DNA from 2 places in the Hydrogenophaga sp. PBL-H3 genome. Region 2 is predicted to be linked to the other one. Evidence: riboswitches for the same ligand, from Rfam matches in the RefSeq annotation. Region 2 holds a riboswitch; the other holds the start of a gene.
The links. A riboswitch is a leader RNA that binds a small molecule or an ion and turns the genes downstream of it on or off. The one in region 2 is predicted to bind manganese.
Positions count from the first base shown of each region.

Region 1 (3,904 bases), on a different replicon from region 2:
CCCAGCCCGACGTGCGCGAGAAGCTCACCGCCATGGGACTCACCGTGGGCTTCATGACCGGTGAGCAGCTGGGCGCGCGCGAGCAGGCTTACGGCAAGGTGTGGGCGAAGATCATTCAAGAGAGTGGCTTTCAGCCGCAATGAAGTTCGATACCGTTCGACCTGAGCCTGTCCAAGGGCATTCACAAGCGCAAGCTTGAAGGCTTCGACGAGCTCAGCCCGAACGGAAGATCAACCCGCCAGCAATCGATGCACAAGATCGGGCGTGCTGTGTGCCCCGTACTTGCGCATGAGCCGCGCCCGGTAGATCTCCACCGTGCGGTGGCTGATGGCCAGGGCCTTGCCGATCTCCTTGCTGGTCAGGCCGCTCATGAGGTGGGCGGCCACCTCGCGCTCGCGGGCCGTGAGGTCGGCTTTCACGGTGCGGCGTGAGCTCAGGTCTTCAAAGCTCCAGATGCCGGCGGCGTGCGGCGTCTCGCGCCTCAATGCGCGCCCGGTCACATGGCACCAGAAGGTTTCGTCCTGCAGCCGGCCGCCCACGCGCTTCATGATGCGGTCGTCCGCGTAGGTGCCGCCTTTGCCCAGCAGCGGCGCCATGCGCGCGCCCAGGCGCTCGTATTCGTCGGCGCTGGGGTAGAGGATCTGGAAACTCTGGCCCACGAGTTGCTCGCGCGTGGCACCGAACATCTCGCACAGGGCCTGGTTGCAGTCGACCATGGTGCGTTGGCGCGAGAGCGCCAGACCCACAGGGGCCAGGTCGAAGGCCAGGCGGTAGTCGATGTCCATGGGGTTGTTCTTTACGAAATACTACGTATGCCGTTACGTAGTATCGTACCGGCTTCCTTGCTTCAACCCAGGAGACAGCAACGTGAACAAGATCCACCCGAGCGCAGCCGACGCGCTCAAAGACATCGTGGCCGATGGCCAGCTGTTCGCCGTCGGCGGCTTCGGCCTCTGCGGCATTCCCGAAGCGCTCATCGACGCCCTGCGCGACAGCGGCAAGAAGAACCTCACCGTGATCTCGAACAACGCGGGCGTGGACGGCTTCGGCCTGGGCAAGCTGCTGGAAACGCGCCAGATCACCAAGATGATCTCCAGCTACGTGGGTGAAAACAAGGAGTTCGAGCGCCAGTACCTGGCCGGTGAACTGCAGCTCGAATTCACGCCCCAGGGCACGCTTGCCGAAAAACTGCGCGCTGGCGGCGCCGGCATCCCGGCCTTCTTCACCAAGACCGGCGTGGGCACCATCGTGGCCGAGGGCAAAGAGCTGCGCGAGTTCGACGGCGAAACCTACGTGATGGAGCGCGCGCTCGTTCCCGACGTGTCGCTGGTGAAAGCCTGGCGAGCCGACACCTCGGGCAACCTGCAGTTCCGCTTCACCGCGCGCAACTTCAACCCGGCCGTGGCCATGGCTGGCAAGATCTGCGTGGTCGAGGTGGAGGAGATCGTGGAGAAGGGCGCCATCGCACCCGACCACATCCACCTCCCGGGCATCTACGTGCACCGCATCGTACTCAACGCCACGCCCGAGAAGCGCATCGAAAAGCGAACCATCACAGAGAAGGCGGGAGTCTGATATGCCCTGGAACCAAGACCAGATGGCTGCGCGCGCAGCCCACGAACTCGAAGACGGTTTCTATGTGAACCTGGGCATCGGCATTCCCACGCTGGTGGCCAACTTCGTGCCCGCCGACAAAGAGGTGTGGCTGCAAAGCGAAAACGGCATGCTCGGCATTGGCCCCTTCCCCAATGAAGACGAGGTCGATGCCGATCTCATCAACGCCGGCAAGCAGACCGTGACGACCATCCCGGGCTCCAGCATCTTCGGCAGCCACGACAGCTTCGCCATGATCCGCGGCGGCAAGATCAACCTGAGCATCCTGGGCGCCATGCAGGTGAGCGCCCGGGGCGACCTGGCCAACTGGATGATCCCCGGCAAGATGGTCAAGGGCATGGGCGGCGCGATGGACCTGGTGGCGGGCGTCAAGCGCGTGATCGTGCTCATGGAGCACGTGGCCAGGAAGAAGGACGGCACCGAAGACCTGAAGATCCTCGACCAGTGCTCCCTGCCGCTCACGGGTGTGGGTGTGGTCGACCGCATCATCACCGACCTGGGTGTGATGGACGTGACACCCGAAGGCCTGAAGCTGGTGGAACTGGCACCGGGCGTGACGCGCGAGTTCATCCAGTCCAAGACCGGCCCCGCGCTGATCTGACGGCTATACTCCCTACCGCACCCGTCATTGGGGAGTAGCCGCTCTGCGCCCTGCAGAGGTCTGCGTCAACACACTTGGCCCTCATGGCCATGGCGCCGACAGCCTTCAGCCTGGCAAGACCTTTGACCACACTGCCTCCGGATGGGCCGGGGATGCCGTGTGGTCTTTTGGTTTCTGCCGGCCCTCGGAGCACTGTCTTGGAAGCTTTTCTCATATCCACCGGTATCGTCACCCTCGCCGAAATGGGCGACAAGACGCAATTGCTCGCCCTCGTGCTGGCCGCGCGCTTCAAGCGCCCCTGGCCCATCGTGGCCGGCATCTTCGTGGCCACGGTGCTCAATCACGCGCTGGCCGGTGCCGTGGGTGCCTGGGTCATGGCAGCCATCGGCCCCGACGTGATGCGCTGGGTGCTGGGCATCTCGTTCATCGCCATGGCGGCCTGGATGTTGATCCCCGACAAACTCGACGAAGATGACATGCCACCCCGGCGCGGCATGGGTGTGTTCGTCGCCACCACCTGGGCGTTCTTCCTGGCCGAGATGGGCGACAAGACCCAGATCGCCACGGTGGCGCTGGGGGCCCAGTACGAGCCGCTGGTGGCGGTGGTCATCGGCACCACGCTGGGCATGATGCTGGCCAATGCGCCGGTGGTGTTCTTCGGCGACAAGCTCACCCGGCGGGTGCCCATCAAGCTGGTGCACGGCATTGCTGCGCTGATTTTTGCGGTGCTTGGCGTGCTGACACTGCTGGGTGTCGGCAAGTCGTTCATCGGCTGAGCACCCACAAAAAAAGGCCCCGGGTGGGGCCTTTTGCATGTGTGGAGGTGAAGGGAATCGAAAAACGTCGCCAAGTACTTGTTTTTAATCGACTTTTGATGATGGGAGGTCAATTTGTTCCCCCATCTGTTCCCCCGCTTTGATTCTCGTGCTCACGTCAGATGGCTTTGGAGGCCATCGGTGAAAAACTCATGCGCCCTCGAATCGAGGCGTTGCTGACCGGTGACACACTCACGCACGTCTTCCTCAAGAATAGAACATGCGTGATCCTGCTCGATACGCTTACCCGAACAACTTCTCAGGCGAAAAGTCGTCGGGCAGTGGGTCAAACGGCCTCCGGGGCCCGACCAGTTCCGGTTCCTCTCGGAGCAACTGCGTCCAGCAGATTTTGGTTAGATCAGTGGTCGACTCGCTCAGCAGAAGACGCGAAGCGTGTTGTTGAGTGGCCGTGTTTGACTCACCTTGATTTTCCATGCGAGATTCCTTGGAGTTCAGAAGCGAGTCCTGGATTTAGACCAGATTGAGCCTTCAATCTTTAACCGCGATGGGAGAGGCGTTCCCCGGCGTTCAGCCAAGATTTCTTCTGCAAGCCACTAGCCCCGTCGGACCGCAATCCAAATGGTCTGTACCCAGCCTATGGAGCAAACGGGGAGAAAGACCGAACAGATAAGTATTACAAGGATCAACCCAGCATCATCGTTGGAAGAAAAGGGTCGGCGGGTGAAATTACAAAAACGGAAGTGAAGTACTGGCCTCTCGATGTCACCTATTTCGCCGAGTTTGATCGTCAACGGTACGACCTGCAGTTTCTTTACTACCTTCTAACGACACTGGACCTACCGAGTTTGGCGAAGGGTGTTAAGCCAGGTATCAATCGGAATGAGGTCTACGGAGTGCCAGTCATGGTGCCCTC
Region 1 covers NZ_CP044972.1:2,984,686-2,988,589, reverse strand. The annotation lists gene F9Z44_RS13800 (Bug family tripartite tricarboxylate transporter substrate binding protein) at 1-143, shown strand, start outside; gene F9Z44_RS13795 (LuxR C-terminal-related transcriptional regulator) at 231-785, opposite strand; gene F9Z44_RS13790 (CoA transferase subunit A) at 868-1,575, shown strand; gene F9Z44_RS13785 (CoA transferase subunit B) at 1,577-2,215, shown strand; yybP-ykoY riboswitch at 2,233-2,406, shown strand; gene F9Z44_RS13780 (TMEM165/GDT1 family protein) at 2,413-2,991, shown strand; gene F9Z44_RS13775 (restriction endonuclease subunit S) at 3,615-3,904, shown strand, end outside.
Region 1: it holds a riboswitch for manganese, as region 2 does, so the genes downstream of both, F9Z44_RS13780 (TMEM165/GDT1 family protein) here and F9Z44_RS21290 (TMEM165/GDT1 family protein) in region 2, are expected to answer to the same signal.

Region 2 (3,904 bases):
AAGGGCAGCAACGGGCCCATAGAAGCCGTCGGCGCTTTTCTCTGTGAGCGACAGGTCTACCCTCGAACTTGACCTTCGCTGACCCCGATGAGCAGATTGCAGACCGGCGACAGGAGGGATCATGTGCTCCTGCGGCACGACGACCGCAGAATATTCGCGGCGGGGCAACTGCTTCGGCAGGTCGCGAACCGCTCGGCGGACCGAAGGCCAAGACATCGTAGAAAGGCCCGTCGCCACTTGCCTGCCGCCGCAACTAACTGCGATGGCACATCTGAACCTCGATGGTCGAGTGCACGATCTCCTCGTGAATCGACAGCCACTCCCGCACCTGGTTCGGCACCAGTCGCTCGTCGTGGGTCACGAGACTGAGAGCGCACGAGTAGGTCGCCCTGCCCACTCGCCAGACATGCAGGTCGGCGACGAGGGTTTCACTCTCGGCGCCGCGCTCGGCAATGACCGCCCGGATCTCGTCGACCACCGGATGGTCCATCTCCCGGTCCAGCAGCACCTTGCTGGTTTCAACGATGAGCCCCTTGGCCCACAGCGCGACGACCAAAGCGCCAACGATGCCCATGACCGGATCAAGCCATGACCAACCCAGCCACCAACCGCCGGCGAGTGCCGCGATCGCCGCCACGGAAGTCGCCGCGTCGGCGATGACGTGGACGTAGGCTGACTTGAGGTTCAGGTCGTGGTGGTGACTCGTTTCGTGCGAATGACCATGGTGATCGTGCCCGTGGTCGTGGTGATGCGCCGCGTCCAGGATGCGTGCCGAGACGAGATTGACCACCAGGCCGAGCACCGCGATGAGCATGGCCTCCTTGTAGTGGATCGGCTCGGGGGTGATCAGTCGCTCTACCGAGCCGTACACCATGAGGCCCACGACCACCAGTAGGAAGATGGCGCTCGCGAACCCGCCGAGCACCTCCATCTTCCAGGTTCCAAAGGCGAACCGGGTGTCCTTCGCGTGCTTGCGCGCCGCCGAGTACGCGAACGCACTCAGTCCGATCGCCACGGCATGGCTGCTCATGTGGAAGCCGTCGGCCAGCAGTGCCATCGAGTTGTAGAACCAACCCGCGGCGATCTCGACGACCATCATCGCAGCGGTGATCCACATCACCACGCGCGTTCCGCGTTCTCCAGCCGCGTTTCCTGAATCAAAGACGTGGTCGTGCTGCCACTTGGCAAGATCGTCAGCGTGCATGGTCAGCCCTTCAGAACAGCTTGCCGACGTTCAGGAGCGTCAGCACGCCGAGGATGGCGAAGATGACGGCCGCGATGCCGTGGACCAGTTTCATCGACACCTTCTTGGCGATCTTGTCGCCCAGGAAGACCGCCGGCACGTTGGCCAGCATCATGCCGAAGGTCGTGCCCAGCACCACCTGGACGATGTCGGTGTAGCGCGCGGCCAGGGCCACGGTGGCGATTTGCGTCTTGTCGCCCATCTCCGCCAGGAAGAAGGCGACCACCGTCGTGCCGAACACGCCGAAGCGCTGCTTGCCACCCGCTGCGTCGTCGTCGATCTTGTCGGGGATCAGCATCCAGCCCGCCATGGCCAGGAACGACACACCGATCACCCAGCGCAGGATGTTCGGACCCATGGCCTGGGCCACCCAGCCGCCCACGGCGCCGGCGGCCGCGTGGTTCACGAGGGTCGCAACCAGGATTCCAAGGATGATGGGGATGGGCTTGCGAAAGGCTGCGGCCAGAACGATGGCCAGCAGCTGTGTCTTGTCGCCCATTTCACCCAGGGCGACGACGCCGGTCGAGACGAGGAATGCTTCCATGAAAACTCCAAGGGCCAGCGAAGACGAAGACTGCACGGCATCCCCGGCCCATCCGGAGGCAGTGCAGTCAAAGGTCTTGCCAGGCTTGAAGCTGTCCGCGCCATGACCATGAGGGTCAAGTGTGTTGACGCGGACCCCTGCGAGCGCAGGGCGGCTACTCCCCAATGACGGGTGAGGGGCAAGTATATCGGGCGGTCTCAGCGCACCAGGAGCAGCGGTACCTTTCAGGCGGCGATGACGTCGCCCGCGTCTGTCGAATCGCCGCTGGTCATCGGCTCAGAACTCAAACTCCGCCTGCGCTCGCAGCGTGTGCTTCGGCGACGCATGGTTGATGCCGAACAGCACACCAGCGTTGTACTTGATCGTCTGGTGATCGCCGACTTTGACTCGGCCGAACAGGGCCGGTCCTGCGATGTGCGACTGCTCTCTCGACGGCGCCCAGTCATTCCACGGGCCCATGTTGCCGAAACCCTGCACACCGGCCTCGAGAGCTGGTGTCCAACGGTACTTCAGCTGCCACTGGTAGCCGAGCTCGGCCTTCTCCGGCTCCGCGATGCGGATGTGCTTCTAGATCAACAGATTGAGATTGGCCTGCCACAGGCCGAACTCCGACTGCAGCAGCGGGCCCCATTTGTATTCATAGCCTTCGCTGCGGTCCTTCGGTCGCTCGATCTCGAGCAGGAAGCCAACGTCGACCGGGTACTTCCCGGTCTCTGTGAGCTGGAACTTGTTCTCCCACTCCCAGGCGTCGAAGGCACTCGGCGCGCCCGGCTCGTGGTGCCACTTCGCATACAGCTCGGTGAACCACCAACTGGTGGCGCCGTAGCCGAGCCCGATCGACCAGGCGCTCTCGCGGGTGCCATCGCGCAACTTGCGCGTGCCGGCTTTGAAGTCGATCTCGCGCTCGCCCTCCTCGACGATAGGCGTGACGACATAGTCGGAAGGTCCGGCTGCCGCCGGAACGGTGTAGGCAAGGCAGGACAGGGCAAGGGCGACAAGCGCCCGTCCATATTTGACGTTATGCATCGGAAGGCCTCGGGAGTGGCAAGAAGAAGAGATGCGACGGGCGACCTCGCAGGGCGCCGGCGAGGGGGCTGGGCGGGCGCGCCGTCAGGCCGGGCCGGCGCGGCGATGCGGCGGGCTGACGCCCAGCTGGCGCATCACCATGCGCGTGCCGATGTAGATGCTGGCCAGCACGGCGACATAGAAGCCGATCTGCATCGCCGACGGCCGCGCGTCGTAGCCAACCAGTGCGTGCAGTAGCGCGCCCAGCGCCGAATCGGACGCCAGCCAGGCGGAGCTGTCCCACAGCGGCGCGGTGCCGCGCTCGACCAGCCCGGCCTGCGCGAGGGCGCGGGCCAGTTGGCTGGCGATCGACGCGGCCAGCAGCGCGATCAGCACATTGGTTGCAGCGAAGAGCTTCTGCGTCGGGATGCGCGACAAGCCGGCATAAAGGCCAACGCCGACCACGGCGCCGGCAACCAGCCCAAGCGCACAGGCCAACATCACCGAGGCGGTGCCGACCTGGCCGCCGCCAGTCAGCGAGCCGGCTACGAACAGCACCGTCTCGGCGCCCTCACGCAGCACCGCGAGGGCCACCGCGACGAACAACACCCACGGCTTGCGCTGCCCGCCCTGGACCGATGCGCCGAGCTGGCGCGCCTCCATCGCCATCTGCCGGCCGTGCGTCGAGACCCAGACGCAGTGCCACACCAGCATCGACAGCGCGACCGTCAGGATGCCGATGTTGACCAGATCCTGGCCGATGCCGTCGGCCCAGGTGCCGACCTGCTCGGCCGACAGCGCCAGCAGCAGCGCACCGGCCACGCCGGCGGCGACACCGCCGGCCAGCCAGCGGCCTCGCTGCGGCAACTGCTTCGTAGCGGCGGCGATGATGCCGACGAACAGCGCGGCCTCGAGGGTTTCGCGGAAAACGATCAGGGAGGCGGCGAACATGGCGATGGCGAGGGTCGGCCGTGATTCCTGCAAAATCCGCAGAAAAGCAGCTAAGTAATTGATTTAACTAAGATTTTTACCGACTGTGTGAACGAGCCACCCTCCAACGCGTCTTCGACTATGTGCTCAAATCACTCAATACGCTGTACAGCGTATGGTTG
Region 2 covers NZ_CP044973.1:150,263-154,166, reverse strand. The annotation lists gene dmeF (CDF family Co(II)/Ni(II) efflux transporter DmeF) at 254-1,204, opposite strand; gene F9Z44_RS21290 (TMEM165/GDT1 family protein) at 1,215-1,787, opposite strand; yybP-ykoY riboswitch at 1,790-1,962, opposite strand; gene F9Z44_RS23060 (hypothetical protein) at 2,064-2,264, opposite strand; gene F9Z44_RS23055 (hypothetical protein) at 2,355-2,813, opposite strand; gene F9Z44_RS21280 (FTR1 family iron permease) at 2,898-3,743, opposite strand.